DNA from 2 places in the Kocuria sp. SM24M-10 genome. Region 1 is predicted to be linked to the other one. Evidence: riboswitches for the same ligand, from Rfam matches in the RefSeq annotation. Region 1 holds a riboswitch; the other holds the start of a gene.
The links. Region 1 has a riboswitch for thiamine pyrophosphate ahead of ABL57_RS15875 (ECF transporter S component). Riboswitches for the same ligand answer to the same signal wherever they lie in the genome.

Region 1 (7,467 bases):
GCCAGCACGAACCGGGCGGGCAGCCGCAGCGTCTGGGCCAGTCCGTCGGCGAGGTCCGTCGGATCCGTGCTGAGCACGACGAGCAGGCCCGAGAGCGCCAGCGCGAGCCCGCGCAGGGCGATCGCCGCGCCCGCGGCGACCGACCCGGCCGAGAGCTCGGTGATCCCCAGGTCGAGCAGCACCGGCCCGGAGTCCTCGGCGAGCAGCGCCGTGCCCCATCCGCTCACGAGCGCCGCGAGCAACAGGGGCCAGGCGCGCAGCAGCTGCGCCGGCGGGCGCCGTCCGGCCAGCGTCAGCAGCAGCACCTCGCCCAGCAGCACGATCCCCGACGTCACGGGATCCGCGCTGAGCAGCAGCGTCACGGTCAGGGCCAGGGCACCGGCCAGCTTCACCACGGGATGGGCGCGGCCCAGCAGGGAGGCCCGGGCCGCCGGGCCGATCACGGGCGCGCTCACCGGACCTGCTCCGTGGCCGCCCGGAGCCCCGGCACGGGCGTGCCCGGCTCCACCACGACGCCCTGTGCGGGCGCACCGGACTCCACCACGGCACCCCGTCGAGGAGCACCCGACTTCAGCGCGACGCCCCGTCCAGCAGCACCGGACTCCACCACGGCGCCACGTGCGGGAGCGACCGGCTCCGGCACGATCCCGGGGGCGGACGTTCCCAGCTCCAGCACCTCGGCCCCGAGCGCCCGCACGAAGTCCTCGTCGTGGGTGACTGCGAGCACGGCCGTGCCGGCGTCCACGACCTCCAGGAGCAGGTCCACGAGCTCGGCCCAGGTCAGGGCGTCCTGGCCGAACGTGGGCTCGTCGAGCACCAGGACGTCCGGATCGGTGGCCAGCACCGTGGCCACCGACAGCCGCCGCTTCTCACCGCCGGAGAGGGTGAAGGGGTTCGCGTCCGCCAGGTGGGTCAGCCGCAGCCGGTCGAGCAGCTCTCCCGTGCGACGGTCCCGGTCGGCCGCCGGGGTGCCCGCCAGACGGGGGCCGAGCTCGAGCTCGGCCCGCACGGTGGCGCGCAGGAACTGGTGCTCGGGCTCCTGGAAGACCGTCCCGACGCGGGCCACCAGGTCCGGTCCGGCCCACTCCAGCGGGTCCGGTCCGGCGCCGCGGGCCAGGGCCGGGTGCGCGGTCACGGTGCCGCGCACGGGCGCCAGCAGGCCCGCCAGGGTGAGCGCGAGGGTCGACTTCCCGGTGCCGTTGGCGCCCGTCACGGCCAGTGCCCGGCCACGGAGCAGGTCCAGTCCCACGTCGGTCACCGCGGCCGGGAGGTCCCGGCCCGCCGCGGCATCGCTCAGCGCCCGGCCCCGCCGCCGCGCCCGGCGCCGGGCGCGCAGCTGCCGTGCGGAGGGCTGGGTGCGCGAGACGGCCAGCGCGGCCGCGCTCAGCAGCGGCTCCGCGTCCCCCCGGGGACGGGCGGGCGCGCGGGTGGGCGGGACCCGCCCGGGAACCCAGACCCCGGCGCGGCTCAGCTCGTCGGCGGCCTCTCCCAGGACCTGCGCCGGGGACCCGTCGTGCGTGATCCCCCCGTCGCGCCCGAGCACGACGACACGGTCCACGACGTCGGCCCACACCGCCACGCGGTGCTCCACGACCACCAGAGTGGCCCCGCTGCGGTCCAGGCACCGTGCCACCGCGTCCCGGACCTGCCGCACCCCTGCGGGGTCCAGGTTCGCGGTGGGCTCGTCGAGCAGGAGCAGCCCCGGGCTCATCGCCACGGCACCGGCGAGCGCCAGGCGTTGCTTCTGCCCGCCGGACATGGCGGCGGTGGGATGGTCGAGCGGCAGGGCCAGCCCCACGTCGTCGAGGGCGGCGCGGACCCGGGGCCAGATCTGTTCCCGGGGCACGGCGAGGTTCTCGAGGCCGAAGGCGGTGTCGTCCCCGATACGGGACAGGACCACCTGGGACTCGGGGTCCTGCTGCACGAGCCCGGCGCGTCCCCGTGCCCGGTCCGGGTCCGTGCCGTCGAGCAGCAGCTCCCCGTGGCGGGAGAGCCCGTCGTCGTCGTGCAGGACCCCCGCGAGGGCGTGCAGGAACGTCGACTTGCCCGCCCCGCTCGGCCCCAGCAGCAGCACCCGCTCCCCCGGCTCGACCACCAGGTCGATGCCCCGCAGGGCGGGGGCCTCCCGGCCGGGGTGGTGCCAGCCGAAGCCGCGGGCCTCGACGCGGGCCCCCGCGGCGGCGGGCGTGCCGGGAGGACGCACCGCCGCGGCGGTCATCGCCGTGCGACCCGGCCCGAGGCCAGGCCCTGCAGCACGCCGGTGGCTGCGAGCGCCTTCACCACGGCCCACATCAGCAGGCCGGCGAGCACCGCGCCCGAGAGGGCCGCGAGGACCACGTAGACCACCTGGTGGCCGAGGGCCCACTCGTAGTTGTAGATGATGCTCTCGTTGACGCCCAGGAAGATGCCGCTGACCGCGCCCGCCGCGGCGGCCACCGCGGCGTTGTAGCGGCGGTAGCGCACCGCGGCGAAGACCAGCTCGGCCCCGATGCCCTGGAGCAGACCGGACAGGATCACGGTCCAGCCGAAGTGGGTGCCCAGGAAGCCCTCGATGACGGCGGCGAGCAGCTCGCAGAACAGCGCGGCGCCCGGCTTGCGGATGATCAGACCGCCGAGCACGCCGGCCACGAGCCAGCCGCCGGCGATCAGCCCCACGGCGGGCGGATAGGTCACCGCGGCGGCTCCGACCACGGGATAGAGCAGGTTCGACCACGCCCAGAAGACGACCGCGCACACGGCGGCGAGGACGGCGGCCACGACGATGTCGACGACCCGCCAGGACGAGGACCCGGGCGCACGGTTGCGGCCGGCGGGACGGTGCGTGGTGGTGTTCATGGTGCGTTCCTCCTGGGCTCAGCGAGCCATCGGTGCCAGGAGGGGAGGGGTCCGCGCGGACACGGATGGAGCTCACGTCCGCGAGTCGCCCCTGAGGTGCTCGACTCCCTTCGCCGGTGCTAACCGGAGCAGGTTCGAGGGTCTGCGGTGATCCGCACTCTCAGCGCTGTGCCGCCGTTGTCGGCGGGGTGCGCTCCCCTGTCGTTTCAGTGGCACCGAGTCTACCCCTCCCCTGCCCGCACCGCCGCACGCACTGACATCCGGACCGTCGCCTGGACTGTCGCCGGTGCTGCCGCCGGCACGTCCGCCGTTCCGTTCCTGCCCGCGGGGAGTCCGGCGCTCCTCCCGCGGCGCGTCCGCCGGACGGCGAAGGGGCCGGTCCGCCCGGACACCGTTGCGGTGTCCGGGCGGACCGGCCCCTTCGTGAGGTGGTCCCCGGGGATCAGACCTCGGCCTGGCTGGAGGCCTTGGGGTTGTTCCGGGGCTGGTTCTCCATCTTCGCGACCTGGCGGGAGATCGCGACCTTGATCACCGTGCCGACGAGGCCGGTGACGAGCGACCAGATGATGATGCCGGTCCACGCCTCGTCCGGGTCCGGGTTCTTGGCGGGGGGCGGGTCCCCCGTGATGCGCGTCCACGCGGCGCCGAGCACCTTGTGGGAGAGCGCCACGCCGCCCAGCGAGAGGCCGGTGCCGGCGAGTTCGAGGATCTTCGTGTTCATGGACTGCTGCTCCTTGTCGTCGGGGCGGCGCGGATGCGCCCGTCGATCGTGCCCAGCCTAACGCGTCCTCCCGGATCCGTCAGTCTGCTGTCCGTCGGCGTGCTGCCCGTCCGCGCCCGGCGGGTCGGTGAGGGCCGCGTCGGTGAGGGCCGCCCCGGCCGCGGCCTGCCCGCCGCCGTCCTGCTCACCGGCACGGTTGAGCACCTCCTGCAGGTCGTCCTGCGTGAGGGTGGCCCGGTTGAGGTGCTTGGTGCGGTAGGTGGAACGGCCGACCATGTGCGCCGAGACGGGCACGGTGAGCAGCTGGAAGACCCAGCCCAGGATGATCAGCGGGATCATGACCGGGTCCCGGTTCTCCAGGGCGACGGCGGTGAGCATGAGCAGCAGCCCGAACACCTGCGGCTTGGTCCCGGCGTGCATGCGGGTCAGCAGGTCCGGGAACCGGACCAGCCCGATCGCCGCGGCCAGGGACATCAGCGCTCCGAGGACCAGGCACACGGCGGCGGCGGCGTCCAGGACGGTGTCCAGCACGGGGCTCACTTCCCGTGCTCGGCGGTCTGGGTGGCGAAGCGCGCCACCGTCACGGCGCCGATGAACCCCACCAGGGAGACGATCACCATGAGGATGAGGTTGTCGAGATGGCCGTGGTAGGCCATCTCCACGGCGAGCGACGCCGCCACGATCGCCAGCAGGACGTCGGTGGCCACCACCCGGTCCAGCAGCGACGGCCCCTTGGCCAGCCGGTACAGGGTGCCCGCGGCGGCCGTGCTGAGCAGCACGGCCGCGACGGCCACGGCGATCTCCATCACGAGCGGTCCTCCTCGGTGGTCTGGGGGTTCTCGGCGGCCCGAGGATTCTCAGTGGTTCCGGTGTTCCCGGTGGACCCGGCGGGGACGTCTCCTCGCCGGCCGCCGACGATCTGCTGCTCGGCCGTGACCGGGGAGCCGATCGCCGCGCTGTCCCGCTGCTCGGACTCCGCCGCGCCTCCCCCGCGGCGTTCGGCCCGCAGGGCGGTGAGCTCCTCCCGGGTGCCCATGATGCGGATCCACGCGGCCTCGACCTGCCGCACGGAGCGCCGGAAGGACTCGGCCTCCTCGGGGGTGCGGACGTTGAGCGCGTGGAAGTAGAGCGTCCACCGGGAGCGGTCCACCTCCACGAGGATGGAGCCCGGGATCAGGGCCATGGTGTGGCCGGTGGCGGTGAGCAGCAGGTCCGAGCGCGTGCGCAGCTCCACGCCCACGACCGCGTTGCGGGCCCGCGGGCCCACGAGGATCGCGACGAGCATGACGCCCACGCTGGCCTTGGCGACCTGCCACACGAAGGTCACGGCGAAGAGGGCGAACTGCAGCAGGTTGAACCGGCCCGAGAGCTGCACCGGGGGCAGGTAGAGCACCCAGGTCACGAGCAGTGCCAGCAGCGCGCCGAACAGCAGGTTGCCCAGGCCGAAGTCGCCCCACAGGGCACCCCAGACGAGCACGAGCCACACCAGCAGCGGCAGCTCGACGAGCAGGGAGTTCTTGGGGCGCGAGCTCACGGGGCCTCCTCCACCACGGGGCGGGGAACCGATCCGGGGTCCAGCACGGCCGCGACGTAGCGCTCGGGACGGACGAGGTTCTCGGCCGCGTTGTCCGCGAGCTGGAAGATCGGGCCGGCGAAGACGGTGAGGGCCACGCCGACGACGACGAGCGCGGAGGCGCCGCCGAGCATGGAGGGCGACATCAGCCGCACGTCGCCCTTGCCGGCGAACTGCCCTTCCTGGTCGTCGACGGACCCGGAGGTCAGGAGGAAGCGCGAGCCCGCCGGGACCGGGGCCAGCAGGATCGGGTCCGGGTACTCCGCGTCCTCCGGGGTGCGCAGGAACACGCGGTTCCACACGCGGATCATGGCCAGCAGGGTCAGCAGGGACACCGCCACGGAGCCCGCCACCAGGACGTAGGCGAGCGGGTCGCCCCGGTTCACACCGGCCTGCAGCAGCCCCGTCTTGCCGAGGAAGCCGGAGAACGGCGGGATGCCGCCCAGGTTCAGCGCGGGCACCAGGTAGAGCAGCGCCAGCAGCGGCGAGATCCTGGCCATGCCCGCGAGCCGGTCCACGTTCGTGGATCCGCCGCGGCGCTCGATCAGCCCGGCCACCAGGAACAGGCTGGTCTGGATCACGATGTGGTGGGCCACGTAGTAGACCGTGGCGGAGAGCGCCTCCTGGCTGCCCACGGCCACCCCGAAGATCATGTAGCCGATGTGGCTGATGAGGGTGAAGGACAGCATGCGCTTGATGTCGATCTGGGCGAGCGCGCCCAGGATGCCCACCACCATGGTGAGCAGCGCGACCCACATCAGCAGGGTGTCGAGCCGGTCCCCCGGGAACAGCACGGTCTCCGTGCGGATGATCGAGTAGACGCCCACTTTGGTCAGCAGCCCGGCGAACACGGCGGTGACGGGGGCGGAGGCCGTCGGGTAGGAGTCCGGCAGCCAGAAGGACAGCGGGAACACCGCCGCCTTGATGCCGAAGGCGATGAGCAGCATGACGTGCAGCTGCATCTGGGTGCCCACCGGCAGGTCGGCGAGCTTCACGGAGAGGTCGGCCATGTTGATGGTGCCCGTGGCCGCGTAGATCATGGCGATGGTGATCAGGAAGAGCACCGAGGAGATCACGGAGACCACCACGTAGGTGACGCCCGTGCGGATCCGCTGGACCGTTCCGCCCATCGTCATGAGGACGTAGGACGCGGTGAGCAGGATCTCGAAGCCCACGTACAGGTTGAACAGGTCACCCGCGAGGAAGGCGTTGGAGACCCCGGCCACGAGGATGAGGAAGGAGGGGTGGAAGATCGAGATCGGGCCCTCCTTGTCGCCGTCGGCCACGCCCTGCCCGCTGGCGTAGACCAGCACCGCGAGCGAGACGACCGTGGAGACCACGAGCATCAGCGAGGAGAGCTGGTCGACGACCATGACGATGCCCCAGGGCGCCGCCCAGCCGCCCAGGTGGACGGCCTGGGGACCGACGTCCCACGTGCTCACCAGCACCACGGCCTCGACCACGAGGGTGAGCACCAGCGAACCGATCGCCACGGCGCGCTGCAGGGCGTTGCGCCGCAGCAGCACGAGGCTCAGGGCCGCGCCCAGGAAGGGGATGATGACCGCCAGCGGGGCCAGCTGGGCGAGGTGGAGGGTCATCGGGCCCCCTTCCGCCGGGGCCCGGGGAGACCGGGCGTCTCGAGGTCCTCGCCGAGGTCCTCCCCGGGGTCGCCATCGGGGTCGTCGTCGCGGTCGTCGCGGCGGGGCGCCTCCTCGAACTCGGTCGTCTCGGCGGGCACCTCGGCGTCGTCCTCCAGGTCGTAGGAGGACTGCCGGGCCACGCGCCGGTCCTCCACATCGTCCTGGATCTCGTCGCGGCGGCCGAGCACCCAGGAGCGGTAGATCATCCCGAGCAGGAACGCGGTGACGGCCAGCGAGATGACGATGGCGGTGAGGATCAGCGCCTGGGGCAGCGGGTCGCTGTAGTCCTCCGCGGCGATCGAGCTGTCGTAGAGCGGAGCGAGTCCGGGGATGCCGCCCGCGTGCAGGATCAGCAGGTTCGTGCCGTTGGTGAGCAGCATCAGTCCCAGCAGCACCCGGGTGAGCGAGCGCTCGAGCAGGAGGTACACCCCCACGGCGTAGAGCACGCCCATCACGACCAGCAGGGTCAGGTTCACGCTCATCGGTGCTCGTTCCCTTCGTCGGGCCCCGCCCCGGCAGTCGTGACCGGGGTGGGTGAGGTCGCCGACGTCGCCACGGACGACCCCGCGGTCACCCGGCGCTGCCGGGTGACCCTGATGCGGGTGCCGCGTCCGGGCGTCCTCCGGCGCCGGCGCACGGCGTCCTCCTCGATCCGCTCGTCGATCCGCCCGCCCAGCGAGCGCAGGATGTCGAGGACG
Region 2 (7,467 bases), on a different contig from region 1:
GGGTCATGTCAGCCTCCCTGGACGGCGGTGATGATCTCGACGGCCTGTCCCTCGGCCACGGGGGTCCGGCCCCAGCGGCTGCGCGGGACCACGGCGGCGTCCACCGCCACCGCCACGCCCAGCCGGCGGCCGTCCAGCGGGGCGCCGTCGGGGCCCAGGGGCCGCCCGACGGTCTCGGCCACGAGGTCCACCACGGTGGTGTCCCCGCCGACGACGTGCGGGCGGCCGTTGAGGGTGATGGCGGTCATCGGGTGCTCCTGTTCGGGGTGCGGGACCCGGTCGCGAGGTCCACGGAGGGCGCCTCGACCGGGCGGTCGAAGCGGTGCGGGTCGGTGCTGGCCAGGTGTTCGGCGTCGGGGCCCGGATCCGTGCCGGACCGCCCGAGCACCAGCTCCGCGGCGAGGCGGGCGGCCAGCGGGGCGAGCAGGACGCCGTGGCGGAAGTAGCCGGTGGAGACCACGAGACCGGCCACCGGGTCTCTCCCGGAGCCGCGGACGCGGCCCAGGTACGGGATGTCGTCCGGAGTGCCGGGCCGGGCGCGGGCCATGGCCTCGACCAGCTCGAGGTCGGCGACGCCGGGGACCACGGCCTGGGCGTCGCGCAGCAGCCGGAACACGCCCCCGGCACTGATCCCGTCGAGGTCGTCCTCGCGGGAGGTCGCCCCGATCACCACCGTCCCGTCGTCGCGGGGCACCAGGTAGACGGGCACGCCGTGGACCACACCGCGGACGGTGCGCTCGAGCAGGGCGGGCGCCCCGGCGGGCGGGCGGGCGCGGAGGATGTCCCCGTGCACCGGGCGCAGCGGCGGCCGCCAGGACCCGGGCAGGCCCTCCAGGTCGCTGAGACCCGTGCCGGGGGCGAGGACCGTCTCCGCCGCCGAGACCATCCCGCCGCCGGCCAGGCGCAGACCCGTCACCGCGCCGTCGGGGCCGTGGCGCAGCCCCGCGGCGCGGTCGTGCACCAGGCGGGCGGGCCCGCCGTCGGCGCCGTCCGTTCCGCGGGGCCCGGACGGTGCGGGGATCTCGGGGGCGACGAGGGCGGCGAGCAGCCCGGCCACGAGCCGGCGCGGGTCCACCTGGTGGTCGTCGGGAATGCGGTGCACGGCGGACAGCCGCGGGCTCAGGGCCGGCTCCAGGGCCCGGGCCGCGCGCAGCGCAAGCGGCTCCACGGCCAGGCCGTGGCGCCGCTGGAGCTCGCGCAGGTCCGCCAGGGCCTGCCGGTCGGCGGCGTCGACGCCGCACACGAGCGTCTCGGTGGCGCGGTAGCCCACCGAGCCGCCGGCGGTCTCCTCCACGGCGGCCACGAACGCCGGGTAGGCGCCGGCCGAGGCGAGCATCAAAGGATAGAGCGGCTCCTGCTGGTACTGGACCTCGCTCACCGGGGCGAGCATCCCAGCTGCCGCCCGGCTGGCCCCGGCGCCGGGCTCGGGATCCACCACGGCCACCGAGCGGCCGCGGCGGCGCAGCTCCCAGGCCGTGGCCAGGCCGACCACCCCGGCCCCGACCACGGCGACGTCGGCCCGCACGTGCTGGGCGGCGGGCATCGGAACGGAGGGCGCGGATGTCACCGGCATCGTCCTTTCCTACGGCGGCATGACCCGCATCAGGTGTGGCGGTCGGCGCCGGACGCCCTCTCAGCCCCCGTGGGGCTCCCGCAGAACCGCTGACCTATCATTCAGCGTGTGACCCAGCATACCCAGGACACCGCTGCCCCCGCCGCCTCCGAGCTGCGCATGACGCGCACGGACCGGCTCTTCGCCGCCCGGCTGTACGTGTGCACCGACGCCCGCCGCGCACAGGGCGACCTCGAGGAGTTCCTGCACGCCGTCTGCGCCGGCGGGACGGACATCGTCCAGCTCCGGGACAGGAGCATCGACACCGACGAGGAGATCGCCGCGCTGCGCCTGCTGGGCCGGGTCGCCGCCGAGTACGACACGCTGGTCGCCGTCAACGACCGCGCCGACCTCGCCGCGCTCGTGGGCGCCGACGTCTTCCACGCCGGCCAGCACGACCTCACCCCCGCCCAGGCCCGGCAGCTGCTGGGCCCCGACGTGCTGATCGGACGCTCCACCCACGACCTCGGCCAGGCCCGGGCCGCGCTGGCCGACCCGGACGTGGACTACTTCTGCACCGGGCCCGTGTGGGAGACCCCCACCAAGCCGGGCCGGTCCGCCACCGGCCTTGACTTCGTGCGGGAGGTCGCCGCACTGACCGAGGCCCGGCTGGACGCCGACCAGGCGGCCGCGCCCGTGCCCTGGTTCGCCATCGGCGGCATCGACGAGCAGCGCCTCCCCGAGGTGCTGGCCGCCGGGGCGCGCGGCGCCGTGGTGGTCCGGGCGGTCACCGAGGCCCCGGACCCGCGTCTGGCGGCCGGACAGCTGCGCAGCCTGCTCCCCGCCTGACCCCTTCCCCGCCCGGCACCCTCCCTGCTCGGCACGTCTCCTGCCCGGCCCCCCGGGCGGGGACGTCCCGAAGGGCACGACGGCCACAACTCCCCACCGGCTCCCCGCCGCCGCACAGCACCGTCTGAGAGCATGGACCTCACGGACGACGACGGAGGAGTGGCCCATGGACCCCGAGCTCGACCCGCAGGTGCGGCACGCGGTGGAGCATCCCGCGCAGACCGCCCGCGGCCCGGAGGACGTGCAGCTGCGCGTCCGGCTGGCCGGCGAGCCCGCCCGGCGAGCGCTGGGCACCCACTGGGAGGAGGGCGCCCCGGAGGACGCCGCCCCGGGCGAGGACCGGCTCGCGGCGGCCGTGCTGCTGGCCACCCTCTTCGGCGACACGTTCTGGCTCGAGCGGGCGGCCCGGCTGCCCGGTGACGTCCCGGGCTGTCCCTCCGCGCCGCCGAGCGGGCTGCTGGAGTTCACCCGCGTGCCCGGCGCCCGGGCGGCCATGGCCTCGGTGCTGGAGCGGCCCCTGCTCACCGGGCTGCTGGAGTGGGGCACGAACCCGCTGCCCGAGCAGCCCCCGCTGATCGTGGCGCAGGCCGCCCGGGACCTCTCGATCCCCGACGACGGGCGCGTCTACCGGGTGGTGCGCCGCCGCGCCGAGCGCTTCCTGGCCCGTGAGTACGACGGCTCGGAGTCGCTGGAGCGGTTCGTGACCCTGCTGACGGAGGCCGAGAAGGGCCACCGCGAGGACGGGCCGGTGCTCTCCGGCGAGACGCTGCCGCCCGCCGCTCCCCCGGCCGCTCCTCCACCGCCGGCAGCCCCGGCGCCGCGGGCACCCGGGGACGGTCCGGCCGGGCCGCCGCCGTCGAACCCCTCGATCGCGGACGCCCCGCAGGCTCCGCAGTGGGGCGTCAGCCCGTCCACGCCCGCTCCGCCGCCGCCCGGGCAGGTCGGCCGGCCCGGGGCTCCCGGGGAGCCGTTCCCGGGCCAGTCCCAGGGCGGGCCGTTCCCCGGTCCGGGCGCGGGCGGCCCCCTGGCGGGGACCGGCGGCCCGGCGGCCGGCGGATGGCCGCCGCGCCCGGCCCACGATCCCGAGGAGGACGACTCCGACAACCTCAAGGCCTGGGGCCTGGTCCTCCTGGCGATCGTGGCGGTGATCGTGGCGCTGATCTTCGTGCTCTGACCGGGACGGCCTCGCGCCCGGCCCCGAGGTGACGGATGCCCCCAAGATACTTGCACGGGAAATATTTTCCGGGGTATCCTTGGGGACATATCAACCTTTGTGGTGCCGATGCCGACGGAGAAGCCCGAGATGCCGATCTTTCCCCAGAACCCCGACCCCCGGAGCCTCACGCCGCGCCCGGCCGACGACCTGCTGTCCGCCGGGACCCGGATGGGCGCCGTGGAGCTGCTCGTGGCCGATCTGGACACGATGCTCGCCTACTACACGGACGCCGTGACCCTCGAGGTCCTCGCCCACGCCGGGGACACGGCCGTGCTGGGTCGTGACGGCCGGACCGTGCTGCGCCTGCGGCAGGTCCGGGAGCTGCCGCCGGCCCGCCGCGGCCAGGCGGGGCTGTTCCACACCGCGGTGCTGTTCGAGGACGAGCCGGCCCTGGCGGCCGCCCTGGCCTCGGTCGCCGCCGTGGCGCCGCGCTCCTTCACCGGCAGCGCCGACCACCTCTACAGCCAGGCGTTCTACTTCGACGACCCCGAGGGCAACGGCGTGGAGCTCTACACCGACCGCCCCCGGGACACCTGGCGGCGGGAGGCCAACGGGCTGCTGACACTGGCGTCCAACCCGCTGGACCCCACCTCGTTCCTGGGCGAGCACCTGCGCGAGCCGGCCGGTGCGCGGCCGGCGGCGCCGCCGGCCACCCTCGGCCACGTGCACCTGCAGGTCGGTGACATCCCACAGGGCCGGCGGTTCTACGTGGACGTGCTGGGCTTCGAGGTGATGAGCGACATCGGCTCGGCCCTGTTCATCGCCGCCGGTGGGTACCACCACCACATCGGGCTCAACACCTGGCACAGCGCCGGGGCGGGCCCGCGGGCGGCCTCCCTGGGCCTGGGGCAGGTCAACATCGACCTGCCCACGGCCGAGGACGTCGCCGCCCTGCAGGCCCGGCTGACCGACCACCGGGTCCCCACCCGGCACGACGGCGCCGTGCTGCGCTTCGAGGACCCCTGGAACACCCTCATCCAGGTGGGCGTCGCCGCATAGGCCCCACGCGGAACGGGGCCCGGACGCGGCGGTGGCGCAGGACGCCGGGGATGCGGCCGGCGTCGCCGAGGGGCTGACCACGGGCGAAGTCGGCCCACAGCCTGCGCACCTGCCGGGCGGCGGCATCGATGTCCTCCCACGCGGCGCCGGCGACCAGTCCGGTGCCCGCCCAGGTCGGCTCGTCGCCGAAGAGCAGGGGCAGGTCGACCGTGTGGGCCGCCCCGTACGGGTTGCCCGGGGCCGCCCAGGAGATCACGTAGCGGTGGGCCGTCCCGCCGGCGCGCACGTGCCGGCGGGCGAAGCGGCGGATCGCCCGGGAGTAGACGGACCGGGTCGCCCAGCCGACCACGGCCCGGCGCAGCACCGGCCCCAGCAGCGGCACGCGGGTCCACCGCTGCAGGGCCGGCACCGTGGGCAGGTAGAGCCGCGCCTCCTCGGTGGTGTGGCCGATGAGGACGTCGATGTGCGGGGCCGCCCGGTCCCAGGCCGCGTCGATCTCCTCCTCGGCGGGCAGCGGGTGGTGGCCGTACTGGGTGCCGAAGGGCATCGCCCCCAGCAGCCCGAAGGGCGCCGCGTGCCGCTCCACCTCCGCCTGGGCGGCGACCACGTCGGCGGCGGGCATCCCGGCCGTCACGACCTCCGCCGCAGCGGCCATGGCGGCGTTCATCCGCTCCCGGCCGCGGGCGATGCCCAGCGGCGGGCTCTGGATGACGGCGCGGCGGAACAGCGCCTCCGCGCCGGGGACGGCCATGAGGTGGGCCACGGCGTCACCGCCGGCGGACTGGCCGAAGGCGGTCACGTTGTCCGGGTCGCCGCCGAAGGCGGCGATGTTGCGCCGCACCCACCGCAGCGCCTGGAGCTGGTCGAGCAGCCCGAGGTTGGCCGGGCGGGCGTGCCCGGAGCCCAGGTAGCCGAACAGGCCGAGCCGGTAGGTGACCGTCACGACCACCACGCGCTGCTCGGCCACCAGCGGCTTCGGGTCCATGATCGGGGCGTCACCGGCCCCGGTGGTGTAGGAGCCGCCGTGGATCCATACCAGCACGGGCAGGCCCTCGCCGGCCCGCGCGTCGCGGGGCAGGGTGACCGAGAGCCGCTGGCAGGCCTCGTCCTGCGGCAGGTCGCCGAGCGCGTCCCCCAGCACCGAGGCGAGGAAGGGCGAGCGGACCTGGGGGCAGGCGGGGGCCGGGCCCGTGGCCGGGAACGGCTCGTCCCGGTCCGGGGCGGGGACGGGAGCGGCGAAGCGGTCGGCGGTGGCGTAGGGGATGCCGCCGGCCCGGACCACGGCGCCGTCGGCCCTGGCGTGGACGGGACCGCAGGGCGGGGTGAACGTGAAGGTGGAGGTGGTCATGCGGTCCTTCCTCTGGGGTCCTGTTCCCGTGGCGGGCCGGAACCCGCGGACCGGCCGGGCGGGGCCGGCCCGCGGGCCCGACGGGTCTGGCGGAGTCAGGCGAACGGCTGCGAGGCCCGATCCAGGGCCTCGACCTCCTCGGCGGAGAGCGCCAGGCCGGGGGCGGCCATGAGCGCCGGCACCTGGTCGGGCCGGGAGGCCGAGGCGATGGGGGCGGTCACGCCCTTGGCCAGCAGCCAGGCGAGCGCCACCGTCGTCGGCTCGGCCCCGCGCGCCTCGGCCACGTCCACCAGGGCGTCGACGACGGCGAGGCCCTGGTCGTTCAGGTGCGCCCCCGCGGCGCCGCCGCGGGCCCGGCCCTCGAGGTCGGCGGCCGTGCGGTACTTGCCGGTGAGGAAGCCCGAGGCGAGGCCGAAGTAGGGGAAGACCGCCACCCCGAACTCCCGGGCCAGCGGGGCGAGGTCCTGCTCGTAGGAGCGGCGGCCCACCAGGTTGTACTCGGGCTGGATCGCCACCGGCACGGTGAGGTGCTCGCGCTCGGCGGTCTCGAACCACTCCCGCAGCCGCTGCGGGCTGTAGTTGGACAGTCCCACCGCCCGGACCTTCCCGGAGCGGACGAGCTCGTCGAAGGTGGCCGCCTGCTCGGCGACGGGCACCGACTCGTCGTCCCGGTGGGCGTAGTAGAGGTCGATCCGGTCGGTGCCGAGCCGTCGCAGGGACTCCTCGAGGGCCGCCACCACGTTGTCCCGGCCCAGGCCGGCGCGCTGCGGCAGGGAGCCCACCTTGGTGGCCACCACGACGTCGTCGCGGACGCCGCGGGCGGCCAGCCACTCCCCCAGGACGGTCTCGGACTCCCCGCCGGTGTGCCCCTCGCCCCACACGGAGTAGACGTCCGCCGTGTCGACGAAGTTGCCACCGGCCTCCGTGAAGGCGTCGAGCACCGCGAAGGAGGTGCTCCGGTCGGAGGTCCAGCCGAAGGTGTTGCCACCGAGGTTGAGCGGGAAGACGTCGAGGTCGGTGCGCGGGATGGTGGTCATGCGGAGCTCCGTTCCGTGGTCTGATCTGTCCTGCCGTCCGCCGGGATCCGGCGCGGTGCGTTCTGGGTACAGGCCGGGGCGCGCCCGCCCTATTCCCGGCCGGGCCTGCGCTCCACCAAATTGTTGCAGTTGTGCAAAAGGTGCAGAAGTGCAAAAATACCGATGTGAACGACACCGTCCCCCCCTCCCTGCGCGCCCGCAAGAAGGCCGAGACCTGGTCCGCCATCCACGAGGCGGCCGCCGGCCTCGCGCTCGAGCACGGGGTGGAGGGCGCCACGGTCGAGGCCATCGCCGCCGCGGCCGGCGTCTCCCCGCGCACCTTCTTCAACTACTTCCCGGCCAAGGAGGACGCGGTCCTGGGCATGCGCGCCCCCGCGCTGGACCCGCAGCTGCTGGAGGGCTTCTCCCTCGAGCACGACCTGCTGGGCCAGGTCTCGCGGCTGCTGCTGGCCGTGACCCGCAGCGC

Region 2: linked by a shared signal. The riboswitch ahead of ABL57_RS15670 (FAD-dependent oxidoreductase) and the one ahead of ABL57_RS15875 (ECF transporter S component) in region 1 are both predicted to bind thiamine pyrophosphate.

Annotation. Positions count from the first base shown of each region.
Region 1 is NZ_LDNX01000132.1:21,171-28,637, forward strand. It holds gene ABL57_RS15865 (energy-coupling factor transporter transmembrane protein EcfT) at 1-455, opposite strand, end outside; gene ABL57_RS15870 (ABC transporter ATP-binding protein) at 452-2,218, opposite strand; gene ABL57_RS15875 (ECF transporter S component) at 2,215-2,835, opposite strand; TPP riboswitch at 2,924-3,045, opposite strand; gene ABL57_RS15880 (DUF4235 domain-containing protein) at 3,278-3,556, opposite strand; gene mnhG (monovalent cation/H(+) antiporter subunit G) at 3,614-4,087, opposite strand; gene ABL57_RS15890 (monovalent cation/H+ antiporter complex subunit F) at 4,093-4,365, opposite strand; gene ABL57_RS15895 (Na+/H+ antiporter subunit E) at 4,362-5,090, opposite strand; gene ABL57_RS15900 (Na+/H+ antiporter subunit D) at 5,087-6,727, opposite strand; gene ABL57_RS15905 (Na(+)/H(+) antiporter subunit C) at 6,724-7,251, opposite strand; gene ABL57_RS15910 (Na+/H+ antiporter subunit A) at 7,248-7,467, opposite strand, start outside.
Region 2 is NZ_LDNX01000131.1:3,722-11,188, reverse strand. It holds gene ABL57_RS15680 (thiazole synthase) at 1-7, opposite strand, end outside; gene thiS (sulfur carrier protein ThiS) at 9-248, opposite strand; gene ABL57_RS15670 (FAD-dependent oxidoreductase) at 245-1,573, opposite strand; TPP riboswitch at 1,563-1,665, opposite strand; gene thiE (thiamine phosphate synthase) at 1,733-2,401, shown strand; gene ABL57_RS15660 (hypothetical protein) at 2,568-3,575, shown strand; gene ABL57_RS15655 (VOC family protein) at 3,705-4,616, shown strand; gene ABL57_RS15650 (carboxylesterase family protein) at 4,591-5,964, opposite strand; gene ABL57_RS15645 (aldo/keto reductase) at 6,060-7,001, opposite strand; gene ABL57_RS22750 (TetR/AcrR family transcriptional regulator) at 7,166-7,467, shown strand, end outside.